DNA from 2 places in the Streptomyces sp. NPDC006643 genome. Region 1 is predicted to be linked to the other one. Evidence: riboswitches for the same ligand, from Rfam matches in the RefSeq annotation. Region 1 holds a riboswitch; the other holds the start of a gene.

Region 1 (3,743 bases):
CACCGGGACCACCGCCGCCGTGCGGGATGCAGAAGGTCTTGTGCAGGTTCAGATGCGACACGTCCGAGCCGAACCGGCCCGGCTTCGCGAGACCCACCAGCGCGTTGAGGTTCGCGCCGTCGACGTACACCTGACCGCCGGCGTCGTGCACGGCCGCGCAGATGTCGGTGATGTGCTCCTCGAACACGCCGTGCGTGGAGGGGTAGGTGACCATCAGGACGGCCAGCTCGTCGCCGTGCCGCTCGATCTTGGCGTGCAGGTCCTCGACGTCGACGTCGCCGTCCTCGCGGGTCTTGACGACCACGACCTTCATACCGGCCATGACCGCGCTGGCGGCGTTCGTGCCGTGCGCGGACGACGGGATGAGACAGACGGTGCGGCCGGTGTCCCCGTTGGCGCGGTGGTACGCCCGTACGGCCAGCAGTCCGGCGAGTTCGCCCTGCGAGCCCGCGTTGGGCTGGAGCGACACCGCGTCGTACCCGGTGACCTCCGCCAGGCGCTCCTCCAGCTCGCGGATCAGCGTGAGATAGCCCTGCGCCTGGTCGGCCGGCGCGAAGGGGTGCAGCGCGGCGAACTCCGGCCAGGTCACCGGCTCCATCTCGGTGGTGGCGTTGAGCTTCATGGTGCAGGATCCGAGCGGGATCATGCCGCGGTCCAGCGCGTAGTCACGGTCGGCGAGCCGGCGCAGATAGCGCAGCATCGCGGTCTCGGAGCGGTGCTGGTGGAAGACCGGGTGCGTGAGGTAGTCGTCGGTGCGCAGCAGGGCGTCGGGCAGCGCGTCGCGGGAGGTGGCGTCCAGCGCCTCGATGTCACCCGTGACGCCGAAGGCGGCCCATACAGTGGCGAGCTGGGCGCGCCCGGTGGTCTCGTCGCAGGCGAGCGAGACGAGGTCGGCGTCGACGAGGCGGAGGTTGACCCCGCCCTCGCGCGCGGCGGCCACGACCTCGGCGGCGCGGCCGGGGACCCGTACGGTCAGCGTGTCGAAGAACGCCTCGTGCACGATCTCGACGCCGCCCGCGCGCAGGCCGTCGGCGAGGACCGTCGCGTAGCGGTGGGTGCGCTCGGCGATGGCGCGCAGTCCGTCGGGCCCGTGGTAGACCGCGTACATTCCGGCCATCACGGCGAGCAGCACCTGCGCGGTGCAGATGTTGCTGGTGGCCTTCTCGCGGCGGATGTGCTGCTCGCGGGTCTGGAGCGCCAGCCGGTACGCCTTGTTGCCGTCGGCGTCCACCGAGACTCCGACGAGCCGTCCGGGCAGGCTGCGGGCGAACTTCTCGCGTACGGCCATGAAGCCGGCGTGCGGTCCGCCGAAGCCCATGGGGACGCCGAACCGCTGAGTGGTGCCGACGGCGATGTCCGCGCCCAGCTCGCCGGGCGAGGTGAGCAGGGTGAGGGCCAGCAGGTCGGCGGCGACGGTGACGATCGCGCCCAGCTCGTGGGCCTGCTCGACGACGGACCTGATGTCCCGTACGGCTCCGGAGGCACCCGGGTACTGGACGAGCACACCGAAGACACCGCGCTCGGCGATCTCGGCGGGAATCCCGTCGGACAGATCGGCGACGACGACGTCGACCCCGGCGGGCTCGGCCCGGGTGCGGATCACGGCGACGGTCTGCGGCAACGCGTCGGCGTCGACCAGGAAGACACCGTCCTTCACCTTGCCGACCCGGCGGGCCAGCGCCATGGCCTCGGCGGCGGCGGTGCCCTCGTCCAGCAGGGAGGCGCCCGACGTCGGCAGACCGGTCAGATCGGCGACGACGGTCTGGAAGTTGAGCAGCGCCTCCAGGCGGCCCTGGGAGATCTCGGGCTGGTACGGCGTGTACGCGGTGTACCAGGCCGGGTTCTCCATCACGTTGCGCAGGATCACCGGCGGCGTGAAGGTGCCGTAGTAGCCGAGGCCGATCATCGGGGCCAGGACCTGGTTGCGGTCGGCGAGACTGCGCAGCTCGGCCAGCACCTCGGCCTCGGTGCGCGCGTCGGGCAGCCGCAGGGCCTCGGCGCTCTTGATCACGTCGGGCACCGCGGCGGCGGTCAGCTCGTCGAGCGAGCCGTAGCCGACCTGCGCGAGCATCTTCGCCTGCGCGGCGGCGTCGGGGCCGACGTGGCGCCGCTCGAAGGGGGTTCCTCGCTCAAGCTGCGAGAGCGGTGTGCGGTGGGCTGTCATACGGGAGGCCTCCTGGTCTGGCGCGACCTGCGAGGGGCACCGACACACGGGTGCCCGGACGGCCTCCCCCTCTGTCATCAACCTGAGAGTTTCACCGGTCCACCTCGCACGCGAGGCGAACCGACTTTCACCGTCGGTGAGAGCGGATGCCGTCCGACACCTGCTCTGCTTTCCAGAGTGACCTCGTCCATGCGGTACGGGGGCCTGAGAGTTTCCGGGGAGGATTTGCTCCTTCGGCGCCTCCGGCAGTCTCACCGGACGGCTCTCCCGCACGGGGTCGACAGCCGTTCACCAGCCTACCAGCGAGCTTTCACATCGGACTTCGAGTGGCCGATACCCCGGATGTGCCCTTTCGTAGGGTGAGGGAGCATGTGCGACCAGTTGGAGGGACCGTGCAGACCGACATCGATCCGCGCAGCCTGATCGGCCGCAAGGCGTACGACCGCGACGGGCACAAGATCGGCACCGTCGACGAGGTGTATCTGGACGATGCCACGGGCGTGCCGGAGTGGGCGGCGGTACGGACCGGACTGTTCAGCCGGGACGCGTTCGTGCCCCTGGCCCCCAGCACCTACCGCAACGAGTCCCTGCACGTCCCGTACGAGCGCGGCCTGATCAAGGGCGCCCCGGACTTCGGCGTCGGCCGCCATCTCTCCCCGGACCAGGAGATCCAGCTCTACCACCACTACCGGCTGGCCCTCCCGGAGCCCGCGGCCCCGGAACAGCCCTCCCGCCCGGCCGACCGCGACTTCGGGCGCGTGGCGGGCCGCGACGACCCCGCCGAGTAGCCCGCCGCCCGCGCCGGCCGTCACTCCGGCCGGTTCTCGATGTCCGGCGATACGGCCACCAGCGGCAGCGGCTGCGACAGCTCCAGGTCGGGATCGTCCGTACGGAAGGTCCGCACCCGCCCCGGCGCCACCGACGTGGGCTCCTCGAACCGTACGGTGACCCGCCCCACGCCACTGCCCTGCACCCACCCCGCGCCGAACTCGGCGTGGCGCACGTCGTGCCCCGCGGGCCAGTGCCGCTCGGCGGCCACCTCGTCCCCTGATTCCGGCACCGGCGGCGGACCCTCGTCCACGACCTCGTCCGCCGTGTCCTGGGCGGCCTCCGCGTCGCCCTCGCCACCGGCCGTGTCCGCCGCGTCTGCCGCGTCCGCCGCCGCCTGTGCGAACAGGTCCTCCTGCGTGTAGTCGGTCAGCCCGGTGACCCCCACCCCCAGCAGCCGCACCCCACCGGTGGTGTCCAGGGACTCCAGCAGCCTCCCCGCCGCCTCCCGCACCACGCCCGGGTCGTCCGTGGGCCCCCGCAGCGTCTCGGAGCGGGTCAGCGTCGAGAAGTCGTACCTCCGCACCTTGAGGACGATGGTCCGGCCCGAGTGCCCGGACTCCCGCAGCCGCCGCACACATCGCTCGGCCAGCCGGTCGACCTCGGTCCTGACCCGCGTCCGGTCGTGCAGATCGACGTCGAAGGTGTCCTCGACGGAGACGGACTTGGTCTCGCGCTCGGCGACCACCGGCCGGTCGTCGTGCCCGGACGCCATCCGGTACAGCGAAGTGCCGTGCGCCTTCCCGACGAG
Region 2 (3,743 bases), on a different contig from region 1:
CCTGGGTGACGTCGTCCTGGACCAGGCGCTCGGCGAGGATCCGGGCGCCGTCCAGCGTGAGCTGCTGGCGCTCCTTGAACTCGTCGGTCGCCGCGACCTTGAAGGACACCGCCTTCGCCGCGATGACGTGCTCCAGCGGACCGCCCTGCTGCCCGGGGAAGACCGCCGAGTTGATCTTCTTGGCCAGCTCCTGCGTGGACAGGATCACACCGCCGCGCGGGCCGCCCAGGGTCTTGTGCGTGGTCGTGGTGACGACGTGCGCGTGGGGCACCGGGTTGGGGTGCAGACCCGCGGCGACCAGACCGGCGAAGTGCGCCATGTCGACCATCAGATACGCGTCGACCTCGTCCGCGATCCGCCGGAACGCGGCGAAGTCGAGCTGGCGCGGGTACGCGGACCAGCCGGCCACGATCAGCTTCGGGCGGGACTCCTTGGCCAGGCGCTCGACCTCGGCCATGTCGACCTGACCGGTCTCCTGGTCGACGTGGTAGGCGACCACGTTGTAGAGCTTGCCGGAGAAGTTGATCTTCATGCCGTGGGTCAGATGACCGCCGTGGGCCAGATTCAGACCCATGATCGTGTCGCCCGGCTTCAGCAGCGCGAACATCGCAGCGGCGTTCGCCTGCGCGCCGGAGTGCGGCTGCACGTTCGCGTGCTCGGCGCCGAAGAGCGCCTTCACCCGGTCGATCGCGATGTTCTCGATGACGTCGACGTGCTCACAGCCGCCGTAGTAGCGGCGGCCCGGGTAGCCCTCGGCGTACTTGTTGGTCAGGACGGAGCCCTGCGCCTCCATCACGGCGACCGGGGCGAAGTTCTCCGACGCGATCATTTCGAGCGTCGACTGCTGGCGGTGGAGCTCGGCGTCGACGGCGGCGGCGACGTCGGGGTCGAGCTCGTGGAGGGAGGAGTTGAGGAGCGACTTCGAAGACATCACAGTCCCTGGGGTCTCAGTTGCCGGAGAATTCGGTGTACTCGTCGGCGGAGAGCAGGTCCTTCGGCTCCTCCGCGACGCGCACCTTGAACAGCCAGCCGCCCTCGAAGGGTGCGGAGTTCACCAGCGAGGGGTCGTCCACGACGTCCTGATTCGCCTCGGTGACCTCACCCGTCACGGGGGAGTACAGGTCGCTGACCGACTTGGTCGACTCCAGCTCGCCGCAGGTCTCACCCGCGGTCACCGTGTCACCGACCGCGGGGAGCTGGGCGTACACGACGTCGCCGAGGGCGTTCGCCGCGTACTCCGTGATGCCGACCGTCGACACGCCGTCATCGGCGCTCGACAGCCACTCGTGCTCCTTGCTGTAGCGCAGCTGCTGGGGGTTGCTCATGTCGTGAATTCTCCTGTACGCGGGGGAGTGGTGAGGAACATGTGTCTTGCGGAGTGAGACGCGGGGCGCGGTACGCCCCGGCCGGCGGGAGCTACTTCCGGCGCTTGTAGAAGGGCAGCGCGACGACCTCGTACGGCTCGATCGAGCCCCGGATGTCGACCCCGACGCCCGCCGTGCCCGGCGCCGTGTGCGACGCGTCCACGTAGGCCATGGCGATCGGCCGGCCCAGTGTCGGCGACGGGGCGCCCGAGGTGACCTGGCCCACCACCGCGCCGTCCGCCACCACCGGGTATCCGGCGCGCGGCACCCGGCGGCCCTCGGCGACGAGCCCGACCAGCCTGCGCGGCGGCGCGGTCTCCGCCCGCTCGGCGGCGGCCTCCAGCGCCGTACGGCCCACGAAGTAGCCCTCCTTCTCGAACTTGACGACCCGGCCCAGGCCCGCGTCGAAGGGCGTGAGTCCGGTGGTCAGCTCCTGCCCGTACAGCGGCATCCCCGCCTCCATACGGAGGGTGTCGCGGCACGACAGCCCGGCGGGTACGAGCCCGGCGGACGCGCCGGCGGCCATCAGTGCCTGCCAGAGCCCTTCCGCGTGCCGGGGCTCCACGAACAGCTCGAAGCCGTCCTCACCCGTGTAGCCGGTACGGGCGATCAGGGCCGGCACCCCGGCGACGGTGCCGGGGAGCCCGGCGTAGTACTTGAGCCCGGCCAGATCGGCGTCGGTCAGCCCGGCGAGGATGCCGGGCGACTTCGGGCCCTGGACGGCGAGCAGCGCGTACGCGTCGCGGTCGTCGCGCACCTCGACGTCGAAGTCCGCGGCGCGGCCGGTCAGCTCGTCGAGCACCACCTGCGCGTTGGAGGCGTTCGCGACGACCATGAACTCGGGGTCGCCGTGCGTGTCGAGCCGGTAAACGATCAGGTCGTCCAGGATCCCGCCGTCCTCCTGGCAGATCATGGTGTAGCGGGCGCGGCCCACGGCGAGGGTGCCGATGTTGCCGACCAGCGCGTAGTCCAGCGCCTCGGCCGCCTGTGTGCCGGTGACGGTGATCTCGCCCATGTGGGAGAGGTCGAAGAGCCCGGCGTTCGTCCGGACGGCGAGGTGCTCCTCACGCTCGCTGGCGTAGCGCAGCGGCATGTCCCAGCCGGCGAAGTCGGTCATCGTGGCGCCCAGCGAGCGGTGCACGGCGTCGAGCGCGGTGAGGCGCGGCGCGTCGGGACCGGCCGCTTCGGGGGCGGGGGTGTGAGACGTATTGCTCATAGGTGTGGCTCCCAGGGCATGACAGAGAGGACGATCCTCCCCATCTGTCATCGGAACCTGAGAGGTTCATCACGACGTGTACGTACACGTACGCATACGGAGGTCGTGACTTGCACCTTGGGTGGAAGCGCCTGACGGCGATTCGCTTTTCAGATCTGCCTCGTCCGCGCGGTACTGGGCCTGAGAGATTCAAGGGAGGGACTTGCTCCTTCGGCGCCCGGCACCAACGGTGACCGGGACTCTCCCGCGCGGATTCGAACGGCCGTTATGGAGTTGGCGCGCACATCATCGCACGCGTCGGCCTCGGCCGACAGGGCGGTGATCAGCAAAAGGCTTGGTGCCGTATTACCAGTTCTTTACACTTGGTGGGCAAGGGTCATCGGCCACGGCGATGGACCCGACAGGGGGAGAGCGATGACGTTGCAGCGGTCCCGTGCAGGAGCGTACGCGACGACCGAGGGGGTGCCCGCCCAGCCGGCAGCGGTCCCCCGCAAGGCCCTGGCGGCGGTCCGGCCGGTCGTGCGCGACCTGCGGGAACGGGGGCCGCGGGGCCCCCGGCGCCTGGCGTTCGGCGACGGCGACGTGGTCGTGGTCTCGGGTCTGCCGGGCAGCGGGAAGTCCACGCTGATCGGCCGGGCGGCGCGCGGACGGGGCGTCGACTCGCAGGACACCCGCGACCGCTGGGCGCGCAGACTGCCCACCCGGTTGCCGTACGCCGTCTACCGCCCTCTGGTACGTCTCGCGCACTACGCGGGGCTACGGCGGGCGCTGCGCTCCGGCGAGAGCGTCGTCGTGCACGACTGCGGCACGCAGGCGTGGGTCCGCCGCTGGCTGGCGCGCGAGGCCCGTCGCCGGGGCGGACGGCTCCATCTGATCCTGCTCGACGTGACCCCGAAGACGGCCCGCGCCGGCCAGCGCGAACGGGGCCGCGGGGTGTCCGGCTACGCCTTCGCCCGCCACCGCCGCGCGGTCTCCCGCCTCGTCGCGTCGGCGGAATCCGGCCACCTGCCGCCGGGCTGCTCGTCGGCGGTCCTCCTGGACCGCGACGCGGCGGGGGCGCTGGAGCGCATCGACTTCCCGGCGTCCTGAGCGCCACGCCCCACGCTCACGCGGGCGCACCCCACCGGGTGCCGGCGGCGGCCCGGGAGCCGGGCCGGGCCCGC

What was found. Region 1 has a riboswitch for glycine ahead of gcvP (aminomethyl-transferring glycine dehydrogenase). Riboswitches for the same ligand answer to the same signal wherever they lie in the genome.
Region 2: another riboswitch for glycine. It lies ahead of gcvT (glycine cleavage system aminomethyltransferase GcvT); the one in region 1 lies ahead of gcvP (aminomethyl-transferring glycine dehydrogenase).

What each region holds. Positions count from the first base shown of each region.
Region 1 covers NZ_JBIAHA010000029.1:118,441-122,183, forward strand. Annotated here, with positions in the region: gene gcvP (aminomethyl-transferring glycine dehydrogenase) at 1-2,164, opposite strand, end outside; glycine riboswitch at 2,347-2,444, opposite strand; gene ACFYNU_RS32630 (PRC-barrel domain-containing protein) at 2,557-2,952, shown strand; gene ACFYNU_RS32635 (DNA polymerase IV) at 2,973-3,743, opposite strand, start outside.
Region 2 covers NZ_JBIAHA010000003.1:249,511-253,253, forward strand. Annotated here, with positions in the region: gene glyA (serine hydroxymethyltransferase) at 1-931, opposite strand, end outside; gene gcvH (glycine cleavage system protein GcvH) at 948-1,325, opposite strand; gene gcvT (glycine cleavage system aminomethyltransferase GcvT) at 1,417-2,580, opposite strand; glycine riboswitch at 2,740-2,837, opposite strand; gene ACFYNU_RS06095 (AAA family ATPase) at 2,995-3,669, shown strand.